DNA from 2 places in the Bacillus sp. NS1 genome. Region 2 is predicted to be linked to the other one. Evidence: a T-box and tRNA genes for the amino acid it is inferred to sense, from the RefSeq annotation. Region 2 holds a T-box; the other holds one or more tRNA genes.
The links. A T-box is a leader RNA that pairs with one kind of tRNA and senses whether it is charged. The one in region 2 lies ahead of tyrS (tyrosine--tRNA ligase), so its partner is inferred to be a tRNA-Tyr.

Region 1 (8,984 bases), on a different contig from region 2:
TTGGAGTCGGTGCTTGATTGCTGTTAACCGCCACATAAAGCAAGAGCGCGAAAAGCAGAGCAATCATTTTCACAGCCCAGCGGTTGTTTAAGAATTTATCCATTTTTCTTGCCCCTCCAATACCAGCGGTTAGAAGAAGTGTCTCTGGTGTTTTTCTTAAACTCGGCTTCAAGCATTTCTTTCAACGCTTCTTCCGTCAGCTCTCTGTGAAGGTCTCCGTTCTTCGCCACACTGACGCCGCCGGTCTCTTCAGACACAATAATTGTCAAACTGTCTGTTACTTCACTGATGCCCACAGCCGCCCTGTGCCGCGTACCCAGTTCTTTTGAGATAAACGGGCTTTCAGAAAGCGGCAGATAACAGGCGGCCGCGGCAATCTCATTATTCTTCATAATCACCGCACCATCATGAAGCGGGGTATTTGGGATAAAAATATTGATCAGCAGCTCAGAGCTGACTTTTGCATTCAATGGTATGCCCGTCTCAATATAATCCCCCATTCCAGTATCCCGCTCAATGGTCAGCAGGGCGCCTATACGGCGTTTCGCCATATAATTGATTGCTTTTGTAATGGCCTCAATTGTTTTCTGCTGCGCTTCCTCTACAGGTGTGCCGCTCCTAGAAAAAAAGCGGCCGCGGCCAAGCTGTTCAAGCGCTCTTCTCAGCTCTGGCTGGAAAATAATAATAATTGCTAAAAATCCCCATGTTATCGCTTGGTCCATCAGCCATTGAAGCGTGCTGAGGCCCAAATATTGGCTGGCCATACGGACAAGCACGATCACTACAATTCCTTTTAACAGCTGAACCGCTTTCGTGCCGCGTATCACCATAATCAATTTATATATCACATACCAAACAAGGAGAATATCAACGGCATTGCCGAGGTACTGCAAAAAAGGGATATCCTCAAAAGCCATTTCCTCGTCCTCCAAGATTTCAGTCATTTCGTATTTTGTGTTTTACGTGTTACGCATATGTACTTTACATAGCGAGCCCATTATACCACATTTCGATTTGGCAAGTGAAATGTGCCAGCCCGTTCAGCCCATAAAAAAAGAGCAAAGCGGCTGACGCGCTTTACTCTTTCCCTTTCGGATTTAATGCATTGACTACACTTTTCCCCGCAGACTTCATCTTGTACCATGTCCAGTCGAATAATTGATTGATTTCTTCAATCTGACCGGTGACTTGTCCAGCAGAGGCCATATACTTTTCGCCGTTTACGACGGTTACATTCCCGTCTATTTTGCCTTTAATAATCAGCTTGCCGTTTTTGACAGTGACATCACCTTTGACCGTCTCACCTTCTGGCACGGTCACAGTGTGATTATGCACCACAAGATTCGGCTGCTTGGACACGCTGAAATTGTGGTCATTATGCCAGCTGTTAAAAAAACCTCCGCCCATCAAAATGATGAATACCGCAGCAGCTGCGATAACAGGATGGGTTCTGAACCACCTTTTCACAGAAGCTCTTTTCTTCTCCTTAGGCAATTTCGCCATGACATTAGCGGTAAAATCCGCGGGGGCTTCGACATGCGATGTGCTCCGGACGAGCGCTATAGATTTTTCCATCTCATAAAAATGCTTTCTGCATTTCTCGCATGTCTCCAGATGTTCATTTAATACGTGTTCATCTTTTGGAAGGATATCTCCATCAAGATGCATATGCATAAGCTGCACAATTTGTTCAGGACAGCTCATTTCATCACCCCACTTAAAGATCCCTTAATTGTTTTCTAAGAGCCTCTCTGCCCCTGTGAATCCGAGTTTTCACAGTCCCCACAGGAATGTTCAGAATCTCCCCGATTTCAATTAATGAGAGTTCATCAATATACTTTAATACGATAACTGTTCTGTATTTGTCAGGAAGCTTTAAAATTTTCTGCTGAATCGTGTTTGAGAGCTCCAGTGACACAACTGCATCCTCTGGCAATACCCCATCTGCGGCGATTTGGGAATACATGGTCAAGCCTTCCGTACCAGCCACCTCTGCATCGAGGTAATAATCCGGCTTCTTTTTGCGAATGCGGTCAATAGTTAAGTTGGTCGCGATTCGATAAAGCCAAGTTGAAAATTTCCGGTTAATATCAAAACTGTCGATATTAACGTACGCTCTGATGAAAGCCTCCTGTGCTATATCCTCTGCCTCATGCACATTACCAAGCATACGGTAGCAAAGCTGATAAATTTTATCCTTGTAAATATCTACGATGTCCGCAAATGCATCTTGGTCGCCTTTTTTGACTTGTTTAATTCTCTTTTTAATCATCATTTCCATATTTATCTAACCTCTGCCTTCACCGGTCTGTATGTATACGAGCTTCGTTTCAAAAGGTTTCAATTTTTTTATAAAATAAGTTTAACAAATTTTTGGCAGGGTGTAGATGGTAATTCGTGAATAAACTACCTTAACATATTTTTAAAATTATTATACAGACTGAACAGTTAGAAGTTGGAATTATTTTTCAAAAAGAAAAAAGACACCTTTTGGTCAAAGGTGTCTGTGACTGGGCTAGCTGGATTCGAACCAACGCATGACGGAGTCAAAGTCCGTTGCCTTACCGCTTGGCTATAGCCCAATAATGGTGGAGGGGGGCAGATTCGAACTGCCGAACCCTGAGGGAGCGGATTTACAGTCCGCCGCGTTTAGCCACTTCGCTACCCCTCCATATTCATATTAAGAAAAACAGTGCCGGCAAGAGGACTTGAACCCCCAACCTACTGATTACAAGTCAGTTGCTCTACCAATTGAGCTACACCGGCAAGATGGTGGAGGATGACGGGCTCGAACCGCCGACCCTCTGCTTGTAAGGCAGATGCTCTCCCAGCTGAGCTAATCCTCCAAATGGTGACCCGTACGGGATTCGAACCCGTGTTACCGCCGTGAAAGGGCGGTGTCTTAACCGCTTGACCAACGGGCCGTTTGTGTTCTCGTCGAGCTGACAAAAGTTATTATATACAGGTTACCCCCTGTTTGTAAAGAGGAAAATTAAATTTTTTATTTTCAAACTTTTTAACTCCTTTTTTAACTGAAAAAGCCTCCCAACATTAGTCATTTATTTTATGATAGAGACAAACGATGCAAGAGAGGAGAAACCAATATGATCCTAGTCAGTTCTTGCCTTGGAGGCATTGAATGCAGATACAACGGCTCTCACGCCGCATCAGAGAAAATCAGAAAACTTGTCGGTGAAAATAAAGCAGTTATGGCTTGCCCTGAGCTTCTTGGCGGCTTCTCAACTCCTCGTGAACCTGCAGAAATTATCGGAGGCACCGGCGAGGATGTTCTCAATGGAACCGCGAAAATCATGACAGCTTCAGGAGAAGATGTAACAGAATTATATATGGAAGGTGCCGCTAAGACATTAGCTTATGCAAAAGAAATCAATGCCTCTGCCATCATATTAAAAGAAAACAGTCCATCGTGCGGAAGCGGTTTTATCTATAACGGCACATTCTCTGGCGCAAAAATCACCGGCAGCGGAGTGACCGCCGCACTGTTAGAGCAAGCAGGCTACCGCGTCATTTCAGAAAACCAGCTAGACGACATATTGTAAGGAGGCCGCCACATGACTCTAGACATTTCTTTATCCTTCTATAAGCCTGAACACTTGCCGGAGCTTCAATCATTCACGCTTAACAACGATGACAAACGCTTTACCTCTCTCCCCAAAGAGGTGCTGACTCAGGCCCTGAGCATACGGGACCGGTATCCGGTTATCATCTTAAAAGACGATCTCCCAGTCGGTTTTTTCATTTTACATACATCAAAAGAAACGCTGGCACCCTATTCTAACAATCCATTTGCTTTACTGCTCAGTTCCCTGTCATTAAACGCTGTGCATCACGGAAAAGGCTATGCAAAAAAAGCAATGCTTCAGCTTCCCTCTTTTGTGAGCGGTTATTTTCCATGGTGCGATGAAATCATTTTGGCCGTCAATCATCTGAACACACGCGCAAAGCGCCTTTATATGAAAAGCGGGTTCCTTGATAAAGGCAGGAGAAGAATCGGACCGCTCGGAGAACAGCTGATCCTTCATTATTTCTTATAGCCTGAAGTGAAATAAAATTTCAAAAATGCAAAAACATAGTTGAAATATCATGACAGAAATGAATATACTGAATATTAAGATACATTATTCTAAACAGGGGGCATCCTCATGTCAGAACCATTAAACCTTCACCGTCTTACAACGGAATCACGCAATAGCCAAACAGCTGAAATCCATAAAGCAAATACACTCGACATCCTCAAAATGATCAACAACGAAGATTTAAAAGTCGCAGCCGCCGTTCAGCAGGTTCTCCCCGATATTAAAACAGCTGTAGACTGCGCGTATGACTCATTTCAAAATGGAGGCCGGCTCATATACACAGGCGCTGGCACAAGCGGCAGACTCGGTGTCATGGATGCTGTTGAATGTCCTCCCACCTACAGCGTAAGCCCAGATCAGGTCATCGGAATTATGGCTGGAGGTCCCAAAGCATTTTTACAGGCAGCAGAGGGCATTGAAGACAGTGAAGAAGCAGGAGCCGAAGATTTAAAAAACATACAACTCACTTCATACGACACCGTCATTGCCATCGCAGCAAGCGGCCGTACACCTTATGCAGCGGGCGCCCTAACATACGCCCGCAAAGTCGGAGCACACACTGTCGCCCTTACCTGTAATGAGCATTCGGCCATCAGCAAGGATGCGGATCACAGCATTGAGGTTGTCGTCGGACCTGAGGCTATTACAGGATCAACACGTATGAAAGCCGCAACTGCTCATAAAATGATTCTAAACATGATATCTACCGCTGTAATGGTCAAAATCGGCAAGGTTTACGAAAACTTGATGGTAGACGTCAACATCAGCAACAAAAAACTAAAAGAACGCGCCATCAGCATCATCCAAAGCCTTACAAACGCTTCATACGACACAGCCAGACACACTCTAGAACAAGCCAATCATCACGTCAAAACAGCAATCGTCATGCTCAAAACTAGCACAGATCAGGAACAAGCTAAAACATTGCTTGATCAAACAAACGGTTTTATAGACAAAGCAATCGAAAATTACCATTCAGAATAAGGAGAGACCAAGAATGGCAACAGGCGGTTTAGCGATCATTCAATCAATGAAACACAAGCTCCCTCCATCCGAGCGTAAACTTGCGGATTACATCCTAACTCATCCCCACAAAGCAATTGAAAGCACTGTCAGCGAAATCAGCGCCTTAGCCAATTCAAGTGACGCTGCCGTCATCAGGCTCTGCAAATCACTCGGTCTAAAGGGTTTTCAAGATTTAAAAATGAGAGTGGCAGGCGATCTGGCAAAGCCTGCTGTACAAGGCTATCGGGACATTGCGCCTCACGAACCTCTGTCCTCCATTTCTGAAAAAGCGGCCGGCAATGCCATTCAAGCCATTCAGGACACTTCAGACTTGATGGACTACAAAGAGCTTGAACGAGCGGTTTCTCTGCTTCTCAAAGCTCATACTGTGCATTTTATCGGCGTCGGGGCTTCCGGCATTGTCGCCAAGGACGCCCAGCAAAAGTGGCTTCGCATCCATAAACTAGCAACTGCGTTCACAGACACTCATCTTGTGGCATCATTAATCGCAAATGCAGATAAGGGTGACATCGTATTTGCCATTTCGTTTTCGGGAGAGACGCAGGAAATCATCGAACTGATTACGATGGCTAAGGAAAAAGGCATCACAACGATCAGCCTGACACAATACAGCCAGACATCCGTCTCCGCGCTGGCTGATGTCCCATTATACACAGCACATTCCAACGAAGCCTTAATTCGAAGTGCAGCCACTTCCTCCCGCCTCGCCCAGCTTTTTATGATCGATGTTTTGTTTTTAAGCATGGCGGCTGAGCAGTATGAAGAAACAACCGGTTATATCGATAAAACGAGAGCAGCCATACAATCTATGAGAAAAAAATAAGGCATCTTGAAGAGGAGGGGTTTTGATGAGCAAAGAAAATAACTACCATCATCTCGCAAAGAAAATCCTTGAGCTATGCGGAGGAAAATCCAATATTTCCTCGTATACGCATTGCATGACACGCCTTCGAATTACGCTTTACAATGAAAGCAAAGCAGATGCTCAGGCTATAAGAGAGCTTGACGGCGTTTTTGGGGTCGTCGAAGCTGAAACCTTACAAATCATCCTCGGCACAGGAGTTGTCAACCATGTCACAGCCTCTTTCTCTAAGCTCGTATCAGCAGAAGAAGGTGTCGACGTCAAAGAAGCAGCGGCCAAAAAGAAAGCCGACATAAACCGAAAAAACGCTACTCCTTTTAAACTTTTCTTACGTAAAATTGCCAGCATCTTTATCCCTCTAATTCCTGCACTCGTCGCTTCCGGTTTAATCACTGGGATTACCAAAGCAATCATTCAAGCCGGCTGGCTCTCTGCAGAATCACAAGTCGCTGTTATCCTGACAGTCATCGGATCAGGATTGTTCACTTACCTCGGCATTCTCGTCGGCATTAACGCATCGAAAGAATTTGGCGGGACACCCGCTCTTGGAGCTCTGGCAGGGATCTTGATTATGAATCCGGAGATCGCAAAGATCAGTTTATTCGGAGAACAGCTCCTTCCAGGCAGGGGAGGCCTGATCGGGGTTCTTTTCGCAGCCATATTCATTGCTTACACCGAACAATTTATCCGCCGTTTTATTCCTCAATCACTCGATATCATAGTCACCCCAACCGTCTCACTGTTAATCACCGGAATCGTAACGTATGTCGTATTTATGCCTTTAGGCGGCTTCATTTCTGATGCCATTACATCCGGCCTTCTGTCCATCTTGGACATCGGCGGCATCGCTGCAGGCTTTATTCTGGGCGCTACCTTCCTACCTCTTGTCGTAACTGGACTGCATCAAGGCTTGACGCCTGTGCACATGGAATTGATCAATTCAATCGGCAATGATCCTCTGCTCCCTATATTGGCTATGGGAGGCGCGGGACAGGTAGGCGCCGCCTTTGCCATCTTTGTGAAAACGAAAAAAACAACATTGAGGAAGGCAATCGCCGGTGGGCTTCCGTCGGGGCTGCTCGGTATTGGTGAACCGCTTATTTTCGGAGTCACGCTGCCACTTGGACGCCCGTTTTTAACAGCATGCTTAGGAGCTGGAATCGGCGGCGCTTTTCAAGCTTATTTTCAGGTAGCCACCATTGCGATTGGCGTCTCCGGGCTGCCGCTTTCCTTTCTCGTCCTGTCTTCGCAAATCATCCTATATATCATCGGACTCTTTATTTCCTACGCGGCCGGCTTTTTATTGACCTATGCATTCGGATATAAAGAAGAAATGGCTTCCCAGTTCGATTAAATTATTCTGTTTTAGGGATAGTAAACGGGATAGAAGCACGGAAAGGAGCAAGCCAGTGAAAACACAGATACTGTTCTTATTCAGTGCCATTTTCACCCTATCTATATTGACGCCAGCCGAAACCTCCGCGCAAACAGCAGACTACCAAGTTGAGCCGAAAACCATAAATGCAGAAACTGTACAATTCTCGTCGAAGAAACTAAGGAAGGTTGATCAGATGATAGAACGGGATATTGCAGCAGGATTTCCAGGCGCCGTTCTTGTCGTAGTAAAGGATGGCCGCATCATAAAAAAAGAAGCATACGGCTACAGTAAAAAGTACGAAGGAACAGAACTGCTGCGCCGTCCGGCCAAAATGAAAACCCGCACAATGTTTGACTTGGCCTCAAATACAAAAATGTATGCAACAAATTTTGCATTGCAGCGCTTAGTCACCCAAGGAAAACTCGATGTTCATGAAAAGGTTTCTGCATATTTGCCTAATTTCAAGGATCAGCCTGGAGACCCGATCAAAGGAAAAGACAGGATTCGTGTTATCGATGTCCTTCAGCACCAATCAGGGCTCCCCTCAAGCTTTTATTTTTACACGCCGGAAAAAGCAGGCATGTACTATTCTCAGGAGCGGGAGAAAACGATTGAATATTTAACGAAGATTCCGCTTGATTATCAAACAGGGACAAAACACGTATACAGTGACATCGGATATATGCTCCTCGGCTGCATTGTTGAAAAACTCACCGGTAAACCGCTTGATGTCTACGCGGAGCAAGAGCTCTATAAGCCGCTGGGGCTGAAGCATACCTTGTACAATCCGCTGCAAAAAGGCTTTAAACCAAAGCAGTTCGCAGCTACTGAACGTATGGGCAATACACGGGACGGTGTGATTCATTTCCCTAACATCCGTACACACACGCTGCAAGGAGAAGTGCATGATGAAAAAGCGTTTTACTCAATGGATGGCGTGTCTGGCCATGCCGGATTGTTCTCAAATGCTGATGATATGGCCATTCTGCTCCAGATCATGTTAAACAAAGGATCATATCGGGACGTTTCTTTATTTGATCAGAAAACAGCCGACCTATTTACAGCTCCTTCAGCAACAGATCCGACATTTGCTCTTGGCTGGCGTCGAAACGGAAGTAAAAGCATGGAATGGATGTTTGGCCCTTATGCCAGCGAAAATGCTTACGGACATACCGGCTGGACAGGAACAGTTACCATCATTGATCCAACATACAATTTAGGCATTGCACTTTTAACGAACAAAAAGCATTCACCAGTTGCTGATCCAGAGGAAAATCCAAATGTGTTTAAGGGTGATCAATTTCCAACAGGCAGTTACGGGAGCGTCATTACCGCGATCTATGAAGCGATGGAATGAATGATTTACGATAGGAGGAAGTTTCTATGAAACCTGTCTTTCCGCTTATCCTTTCAGCCGTTCTCTTTCTCTCAGGTTTTCTCGGCGCCAGTCAGACAAAAGCCGCTGCATCCAGCGGCTCAGCCGACGCCAAGCAAATTGTCAAACGAATGACGTTAGATGAAAAACTCGGCCAGATGCTAATGCCGGATTTCAGAAATTGGCAAAAGGAAGGCCAGTCCTCTCCGCAAGCCTTAACGGAAATGAATGAGGAAGTCGCCGGCC
Region 2 (8,984 bases):
CTTCTATCAGTAAGGAGCCGGTTGCTGTTTTGATGTTTGCTGAATGGTATGTTTTATGATGTTCCACTGATCCACCGTCCCATCAATTCTTATAAAAATACATGCCTTCTTTAAGAATAACAAATTATAAAGCGTTTTCAACATGGTTTATATTTTAAAAATTGAGAAGAATATGAATATATACTATAATAAATGTGACAACTTCAGCAAAGGGGGATGTTTGGGCATGAATTTGAAAGCGTTACCAGCAGTGGAAGGGGATCATCATTTAAAAAATTATGAAGAAACGTACCGGCATTTTGATTGGGCCGAGGCAGAGAAACATTTCTCCTGGCATGAGACAGGGAAACTGAATGCGGCGTATGAAGCGATTGACCGCCATGCCGAATCGTTTCGAAAAAACAAAGTAGCGCTTTATTATAAAGACGCAAATCGGGATGAAAAATACACTTTTAAAGAAATGAAGGAAGAATCAAACAGAGCCGGGAATGTGCTGAGACGGTATGGAAATGTGGAAAAAGGGGACCGCGTTTTTATTTTTATGCCGAGATCACCCGAGCTTTATTTTATTATGCTTGGCGCCATCAAAATTGGCGCCATCGCTGGGCCGCTGTTCGAAGCATTTATGGAGGGGGCGGTGAAGGACCGGCTTGAAAATAGCGAAGCGAAGGTTATTGTCACAACGCCTGAGCTGCTGGAGAGAATACCGGCTGACAAACTGCCTCATTTACAGCATATATTCGTAGTCGGCGGAGAGGCTGAGAGCGGCACAAACATCATCAGTTATGATGAAGCAGCTGAGCAGGAAAGCACAAGACTGGATATCGAATGGATGGACAAAAAAGACGGCTATCTGCTTCACTATACATCTGGTTCTACTGGAACGCCAAAGGGTGTGCTTCATGTCCATGAAGCGATGATTCAGCAATATCAGACAGGGAAGTGGGTTCTTGATTTAAAGGAAGAAGACATTTACTGGTGCACAGCTGACCCGGGCTGGGTGACAGGTACGGTATACGGCATTTTTGCACCGTGGCTGAACGGAGCGACAAATGTCATCGTCGGCGGCCGTTTCAGCCCGGAAAGCTGGTATGGAACGATTGAAAAGCTTGGCGTCAATGTCTGGTACAGCGCGCCGACCGCGTTTCGAATGCTGATGGGAGCGGGAGATGAGATGGCTGCGAAATATGATCTAACCTCACTCCGGCATGTGCTCAGTGTCGGTGAACCGTTAAATCCAGAAGTCATCAGATGGGGGCATAAAGTCTTTAACAAACGAATCCATGATACATGGTGGATGACAGAAACGGGCAGTCAGCTCATCTGCAACTATCCTTGCATGGATATTAAACCGGGCTCAATGGGTAAGCCGATTCCCGGTGTGGAGGCAGCAATCGTTGACAATCAGGGCAACGAGCTTCCGCCGTACAGAATGGGCAATCTCGCCATTAAAAAGGGCTGGCCTTCCATGATGCATACCATTTGGAATAACCCTGAAAAGTATGAATCGTATTTCATGCCGGGTGGCTGGTATGTCTCTGGGGATTCTGCTTACATGGATGATGAGGGATATTTTTGGTTCCAGGGCAGAGTCGATGACGTCATTATGACGTCCGGTGAGCGCGTCGGCCCATTTGAAGTGGAAAGCAAACTTGTCGAGCACCCGGCCATTGCAGAAGCAGGCGTAATCGGAAAGCCTGATCCGGTACGGGGAGAAATCATTAAAGCCTTTATCGCACTCCGAGAAGGATTTGAGCCGTCTGATAAACTGAAAGAAGAGATCCGTCTATTTGTGAAGCAGGGTCTTGCAGCCCATGCGGCACCGCGTGAAATTGAATTTAAAGATAAGCTTCCAAAAACCCGGAGCGGAAAGATCATGAGACGTGTGCTGAAGGCGTGGGAGCTCAATCTGCCGGCTGGAGATCTGTCAACGATGGAGGATTAAAAGGCGACGTTGACACGGGATTTTATTTATGTTAAAAATGATATAGCTTCATATGAAAAGGTAAAGATTGAGACAAGTAGAATATCCTTACGTTCCAGAGAGCTGATGGCCGGTGAAAATCAGCACAGACGGATATATCGAATACACTCATGAACCGCTTTTGCAAACAAAGCCGGCCAGGCTTTCAGTAGTGAAAGAACGGACCTGATCCGTTATCAGGCAAAGTGATAAGACGAATGTTTTGCATTCTCTTATTAGTAGGGTGGTACCGCGATAATCAATCGTCCCTTCGTGTAAACGAAGGGGCGTTTTTTATTTTAATTAAAAAAGGAGCTTTATCTTATGACAAACTTACTTGAAGACTTATCCTTCCGCGGATTGATTCAGCAAATGACGGATGAAGAAGGATTAAATAAACAGCTGAATGAAGAAAAAATCCGCCTGTACTCAGGCTTTGACCCGACAGCAGACAGCTTGCATATCGGACACCTGCTGCCTATTTTAACACTTCGCCGTTTCCAGCTTGCGGGGCATCATCCAATTGCGCTTGTGGGCGGCGCGACGGGCCTCATTGGCGATCCGAGCGGAAAAAAAGCGGAGCGTACATTAAACACTGCTGACATCGTATCCGAATGGTCCCAAAAAATTAAAAACCAGCTGTCCAGATTTTTAGATTTCGATGCAGCAGAAAATCCTGCTGTCATTGCGAACAACTTTGACTGGATCGGCAAAATGAATGTGATCGACTTCCTTCGTGATGTCGGTAAAAACTTCGGCATCAATTACATGCTGGCAAAAGACACGGTCAGCTCAAGAATTGAATCCGGCATTTCATACACGGAATTCAGCTACATGATTCTTCAATCTTATGATTTTTTAAATCTGTACAGAGATAAAAACTGTAAGCTGCAAATCGGCGGAAGCGATCAGTGGGGAAACATCACAGCGGGTCTTGAACTGATCAGAAAATCAGAAGAAGAAGGAGCAAAAGCGTTTGGCCTTACCATTCCGCTTGTCACAAAAGCAGACGGCACGAAGTTCGGAAAAACGGAAGGCGGCGCTATCTGGCTTGATAAGGAAAAAACATCGCCGTATGAATTCTATCAATTCTGGATCAACACAGATGACCGTGACGTTGTCAAATACTTAAAATACTTTACGTTCCTATCAAAAGAAGAAATTGAAGCATACGCTGAAAAAACAGAAACGGCGCCTGAAAAGCGTGAAGCGCAAAAACGCCTGGCAGAAGAAGTGACAGCGCTCGTTCATGGACGTGATGCGCTGGAGCAAGCTATCAACATCTCCCAAGCGTTGTTCAGCGGCAATATTAAAGAGCTTTCCGCCCAAGACGTTAAAGTCGGCTTTAAAGATGTTCCATCTATGGAAGCTGACAGCAGCCAAGAGCTTTCACTTGTAGATGTATTGGTGCAATCTACATTATCTCCATCTAAACGCCAGGCCCGTGAAGACATCCAAAACGGAGCTGTTTATATTAACGGTGAACGCCAGACGGAATTGAATTATATCTTATCGGATGAAGACCGCATCGAAGGCCAATTTACGGTCCTGCGCCGCGGGAAGAAAAAATACTTCCTTGTGACATATAAATAAACAAAAAAAGATCCTTTGCCGCTAGGGTAAAGGATCTTTTTTTGTTTAGCGCATAGGAATGACAGGAAAAGAGTATATTAGATAGGGCAAACACGATCAATCACCACCTTTTAACAGAAAGGAGCGCTCACCGTGAATCTCATGTTTACGATTGCAAAAGAAAGGCTTCAGCGGGATTATTGGGAGCAGCAGGCGCGAGATAGTGTTGGCCAGCAAGAGGCAAATGACGAAACAGACGATAAAAAAACCCCGACCGCATAGCGGCAGGGGTTTTTAAAACGATTAACGAGAGTAGAACTCAACGATAAGCGCTTCGTTAATTTCCGGAGCAAGTTCAGAACGCTCAGGAAGACGAGTGAAAGTACCTTCAAGCTTTTCAGCATCAAAAGTAAGGTATTCAGGAACGAAGTTGTTCACTTCAACAGATTCTTTGATGATAGAAAGGTTTCTTGATTTTTCGCGAACACCGATTGTTTGACCAGGTTTTACTTGGTAAGACGGGATGTCAACGCGGCTTCCGTCTACAAGAATGTGACCGTGGTTAACCAATTGGCGAGCTTGACGGCGAGTACGTGCTAAACCTAGCTTGTACACAACGTTATCAAGACGAGAATCTAAAAGAATCATGAAGTTTTCACCGTGTTTACCAGCTAGTTTGCCAGCTTTGTCAAACAAAGTGCGGAATTGGCGTTCGTTTACACCGTACATGTGACGAAGCTTTTGCTTTTCTTGCAATTGCAAACCATATTCTGATAATTTTTTACGTTGTCCTGGACCGTGTGGACCTGGAGCGTAAGGGCGTTTTTCTAATTCTTTTCCTGTACCGCTAAGAGAGATTCCTAGACGGCGGGACAGTTTCCAAGATGGACCTGTATAGCGAGCCATAATGTGACTCCTCCTTTGGTTTTATTTTTGTGGAAAATAAAAACCGTCTGCTCTATTCGACCATGTACATTTTGTTTTCATGTATCCTCGCTCCAGCAGCAGAGAGTTACACGATACACCTTATGGATAAGGAACAAAATGAAAACATAGAAGCTGAACAAAAAGGCTGCAATATTTCACACAAAGGTCATTATATAATTTATTTGTTTTGAAGTCAACCATTCCTCCATTGTTGCTTTGCCGTTTATGATATAATAAACAAAAATTAGTGGTAAACTCTTAGGTGATAAAAACATGGTAGAACAAACAAAAGAACAATTATCCGCCTTTCATTATCATATGCTCGATTTTTTGCTAACCAAATCTGAAAAAGTCTCATTCACCGACTCATTACTATGGCTGACTTCGGCTATTCAAACCTATTTTTCATCCCTTTGTGTTTCGCTTACACCGTCACCATCTGACTCTGCTGCAAACCTGGCAGATGAAGAATTACGTTTTTCCGCTTCGAAAATAAACGCTTCATTTTATATGATTGAGGACGGCTCCGGCAGACGCTTTCATCTTACATGCAGGCAGGATGGAGAGATTCCTGAAGGGCTTCCGGACGTGGTTGCTTCATTTTTAAACCAGTCAATGAAACAGGAAAGACTCTATATCAAAACGATCTATCAAAAAAAGATATACAAAATGACAGAGCTGTTCCATTCACTGCTTGATCAGACAGAGGTGCTGAAGCAGCTTTTAGAAAGCTTGACACGCACGTTTTCTCTTTTTGAGTTTTCATTGTTTATTTCGCACGACCAAGATCAATGTTTAGGTGTTCCCGCAAAAGAGCTGTATATGGAAGGGGAAAAATCCGATTCCTTTGCTCTCAAAGTATACTTGTCTGGGGATACTTTGCGGAAAAATGAATCTGCCGCCTACATTCCGATTAAAGGACAGCAGGGAACGTACGGGGTGTTGATGGCTGAAGGAACGGGCGGCAGTTTTATTACTGACGTCTACCTTGATGAAATGTCGCTGATAGCAAACGCTGCGGGAAAAGCGTTTGAAAATGCCCAGCTCTATGAACAATCCAAAGCAAGCATCTCGAATTTGGAATTGATCAATGAAACGACACGCCGCCTGAATCAGCGGCTGACACTGCCCGATACGATGAATGATCTGGCTGTAAGAATGGCAGAATCGTTTCAGGCTGAAGAAGTGGGGTTTTTTCATATAGACCATTTTGAAAAGCTAACATTGCTCCCCGGAAGCACAGCGTTTTTTAAAGAAGAGAAGCCACCTGATTTTTATCATGAGTTGAAGGAAAAGCTGTATGAAGGTGAAAAAGGGGTTTTCATCGGAAATGGCCAGTCTGTTTTTGGAAAGGCCGGCTACGGCTCGCTGATGGCCGCTCCGATGATTGAGAATGACAGGCTTTTAGGCTTTGCGGTTTTATTGAAGCAGGAACTGTACGCTTTTACATTTGAAATGTACAAGCTGTTTCAAGCGCTGATTCATCACACAACATTGGCTGTAACCAACTCAATGCTCCGCGACCGCCTTGAGCATCTCGTGAAAACAGATCAGCTGACTGAACTGTATTCAAGGGTGTACTTAGATGAAAAAATTCAATATAGCATGAAAATCCACCCAAAGGGTGTCTTTATTCTTGTTGATATTGATAATTTTAAGAATGTAAATGATACGTACGGTCATCAGACTGGGGACGAGATTTTAATTCAAGTCGCTTCGGTGATTAAATGCAACATCCGCAAGCATGATGTAGGCGCCCGCTGGGGAGGCGAAGAGCTGGCCATTTATTTGCCGAATGTATCGGTTGCGGTGGGTAAACGGATTACTGAGCGATTGGTTTATGCGGTCAGAAAAAACACGAAACCCGAGGTGACCATTTCATGCGGTATCTCCTGCTGGACGGCAGAAACAAGAAAGTCTCTGAAAGAGCTTGTGCATGAGGCTGATGAAGCGCTCTACAGCGCAAAACGAAGCGGGAAAAACCGCTTGATGATTCACGAATCAATAAAATAAAAAAAGCCCAAAACAATATCAGTTTTGGGCTTTTATATTACTGTGCTAACGCTTTTTCAAGCGTTTCGGCAAATTGTGATAGATATTTTTCATCAATTTCGTCGAAACGGTTTTTCACTGGGCTGTCGATGTCCAAAACACCGACAACTTTTCCGCCTACATGAATCGGAAGCACAATTTCTGATTGAGACGCTGCATCGCAGGCGATATGTCCTGGAAACGCGTTTACATCCTCAACACGCTCCACTTTTCCGTTTGCATACGCTGTGCCGCAAACGCCTCTGCCGAAAGGAATCCGAACACATGCCGGCAGACCTTGGAACGGCCCTAACACAAGCTGCCCATCCTCTTCTTTGGCAAAATAGAAACCCGCCCAGTTGACTTCAGGCAAAGAATGATACAGAAGCGCTGAGGCATTTGCATAGTTTGCAATTTGATCTGTTTCGTCTTCGGTCATGGCTTCGAGCTGTTTTAGCAGAAGCTGATAGTCTTTTTCTTTATCTCCAGATTGTTTTTCGACATGGAACATGGAAAACCCTCACTTTTACTATAATATAAAACAAAATTCCGGCTTTTCTGCCGGCATTTGTCGATAAGTTCTTACAGGAACAGTGGCCTTCTGCTTGAATAGTAATCAAGAGGAAGGAGTGAGCCGTATGAAAGTAAGCACCAAAGACAAAATTATTGAATCTGCTGTCATGCTCTTTAACCAAAAAGGATTTTCTGGCACGTCTGTCCGTGAAATCGCCAAGTCAGCTGATGTAAATGTTGCGCACATCTCCTACTATTTTAAAGGTAAAGGAGGTTTGATGGAACACTTAGTTTCAGAGTTTTACGAAGGCTACAGCAAAACGCTTGAAACAGCGGCAGGCAATATCTCTTCTCAAAGCACGCAGGAACAGCTTCTCCAATTGGTTTTCGATATTTTATCCTATCAGCATAATCATCGTCAATTAACTCGTTTTGTCTACCGGGAAGTCACGATTGACTCCACGTTAATCAGGGAAATTATGTCGACATATCTAATGAAGGAAAAGTATATCTTCCAGCTTATCATTGAGGAAGGAGAAAAACAGCGTGAACATTTAACGCTGCCGCTGCCCCATTTTATTCTCCAATTAAAATCTCTCTTAATGATGCCATATCTCCAGCCTCAATATATTTCAGAAGTACTCTACATGCAGCCGCATGAGCCGTATTTTTATAAAATGTATTTTGAAGAAATCAAAATTTGGATCAGGAGCGTCTTCCGGACAGGAGACGTGGCGCTTATCAATTAGCACCGCTCCAAAAACGTCTCATATGCGTATCCGACATCTCCCGCTTGATGGGCATCAGACCCAAACACAAGCGGGATTTTCTTTTGCTTCGCTTCATTCAGCATCCAATCCTCGATATAAATGCCGCCAGCGTACATTTTTCTTAAGCCGGAAGTATTGAAGTCGAGCTCCATTCCGTTTTCTTTAATGGCACTCAGGCACTGAGAAACGAATTCGCGAATATGTTCAGACATGCTGTATGGAAACAGCTTGATGAATTTTTGAATAAGTGTGATATGACCGACTCTTTTTGGCTTATAAGAGCCGAGAGATGCTACAATGGAAGAATAGATGCTGCGGTAATACTGTTCATATACAGCTTCAATGCTCCCGCAGGCTGAAATCAGCTCCTTAAATGTATGCTCATCATAATCAAGGCACAGATAGGAAGAACCCGCGCGCAAAAAATGAACGGATAAGATGCTGTCATCTAAGTATGGACCGTATGTGTCCAGAAATAATTTGATTTCGTCTTCAAATTCAGCAATATAATCGACCTCAAGCCCCGTCTGTATGGTAAGCTGTCCGCGATATTCTTTTTTTAATCCGGAAATTTCATTGATATAGCGCTCCAGAGAGGCTTGTGCCATCGCGCTGTCTTTCAGCGGTGTTGGATCAGTAAAAGAGGGCGGCAATGGGGCGTGTTCGGTAAAAGTAATCGAATCAAAGCCTTTTTTTATGGCTTCTTCTGCATATTGTCTGAGTGTGTCATTTGAGCCGTGAGGGCAAAATGGTGTGTGAATATGTCCGTCTCGCTTTTGCATTGGCGTCACCCCATGAAAAAATAGTCAAATCCTGCCGATTTTGCACAAAAAGTTTTTGATTTCTGGTCAAAAAATGTTGGTTACATGGTATCATAATAACAATGAAAACGACAGTTTTTCTCAATACATATCCTGAAATCTTTCTGAATAAATAAAACACCCTGACAGATTAAGGTTAACAGCAAGGGGGCTCATTATGGAGTTTGTCATTGGATTATTAATTGTACTGCTTGCGCTGTTTGCGGCAGGCTACTTTTTCAGGAAAAAAATCTACGCCGAAATTGACCGGCTGGAATCGTGGAAGATTGAAATTCTAAACCGGTCGATTGTGGAAGAAATGTCCAAAATTAAACATTTGAAAATGACGGGTCAGACAGAAGAGTTCTTTGAGAAGTGGCGTGAAGAATGGGATGAGATTGTCACAGC

Region 1: it has a tRNA-Tyr gene. The T-box ahead of tyrS (tyrosine--tRNA ligase) is inferred to sense a tRNA for this amino acid. The anticodon was not compared.

Annotation. Positions count from the first base shown of each region.
Region 1 is NZ_JBZAZF010000006.1:16,207-25,190, reverse strand. It holds gene cdaR (CdaA regulatory protein CdaR) at 1-103, opposite strand, end outside; gene cdaA (diadenylate cyclase CdaA) at 96-917, opposite strand; gene rsiW (anti-sigma-W factor RsiW) at 1,078-1,704, opposite strand; gene sigW (RNA polymerase sigma factor SigW) at 1,718-2,281, opposite strand; tRNA gene AC4CV5_RS18540 (tRNA-Gln) at 2,511-2,582, opposite strand; tRNA gene AC4CV5_RS18535 (tRNA-Tyr) at 2,587-2,671, opposite strand; tRNA gene AC4CV5_RS18530 (tRNA-Thr) at 2,694-2,766, opposite strand; tRNA gene AC4CV5_RS18525 (tRNA-Val) at 2,771-2,846, opposite strand; tRNA gene AC4CV5_RS18520 (tRNA-Glu) at 2,850-2,924, opposite strand; gene AC4CV5_RS18515 (2-thiouracil desulfurase family protein) at 3,105-3,560, shown strand; gene AC4CV5_RS18510 (GNAT family N-acetyltransferase) at 3,573-4,055, shown strand; gene murQ (N-acetylmuramic acid 6-phosphate etherase) at 4,164-5,081, shown strand; gene AC4CV5_RS18500 (MurR/RpiR family transcriptional regulator) at 5,095-5,946, shown strand; gene AC4CV5_RS18495 (PTS transporter subunit EIIC) at 5,972-7,339, shown strand; gene pbp4b (penicillin binding protein PBP4B) at 7,395-8,720, shown strand; gene AC4CV5_RS18485 (glycoside hydrolase family 3 protein) at 8,747-8,984, shown strand, end outside.
Region 2 is NZ_JBZAZF010000003.1:133,006-141,989, forward strand. It holds gene acuA (acetoin utilization protein acetyltransferase AcuA) at 1-67, opposite strand, end outside; gene acsA (acetate--CoA ligase) at 227-1,945, shown strand; T-box leader at 2,000-2,237, shown strand; gene tyrS (tyrosine--tRNA ligase) at 2,288-3,556, shown strand; gene sr7p (small protein SR7P) at 3,689-3,817, shown strand; gene rpsD (30S ribosomal protein S4) at 3,839-4,441, opposite strand; gene AC4CV5_RS11145 (diguanylate cyclase domain-containing protein) at 4,736-6,475, shown strand; gene AC4CV5_RS11150 (GAF domain-containing protein) at 6,513-7,004, opposite strand; gene refZ (transcriptional regulator RefZ) at 7,132-7,755, shown strand; gene hisJ (histidinol-phosphatase HisJ) at 7,752-8,558, opposite strand; gene ezrA (septation ring formation regulator EzrA) at 8,755-8,984, shown strand, end outside.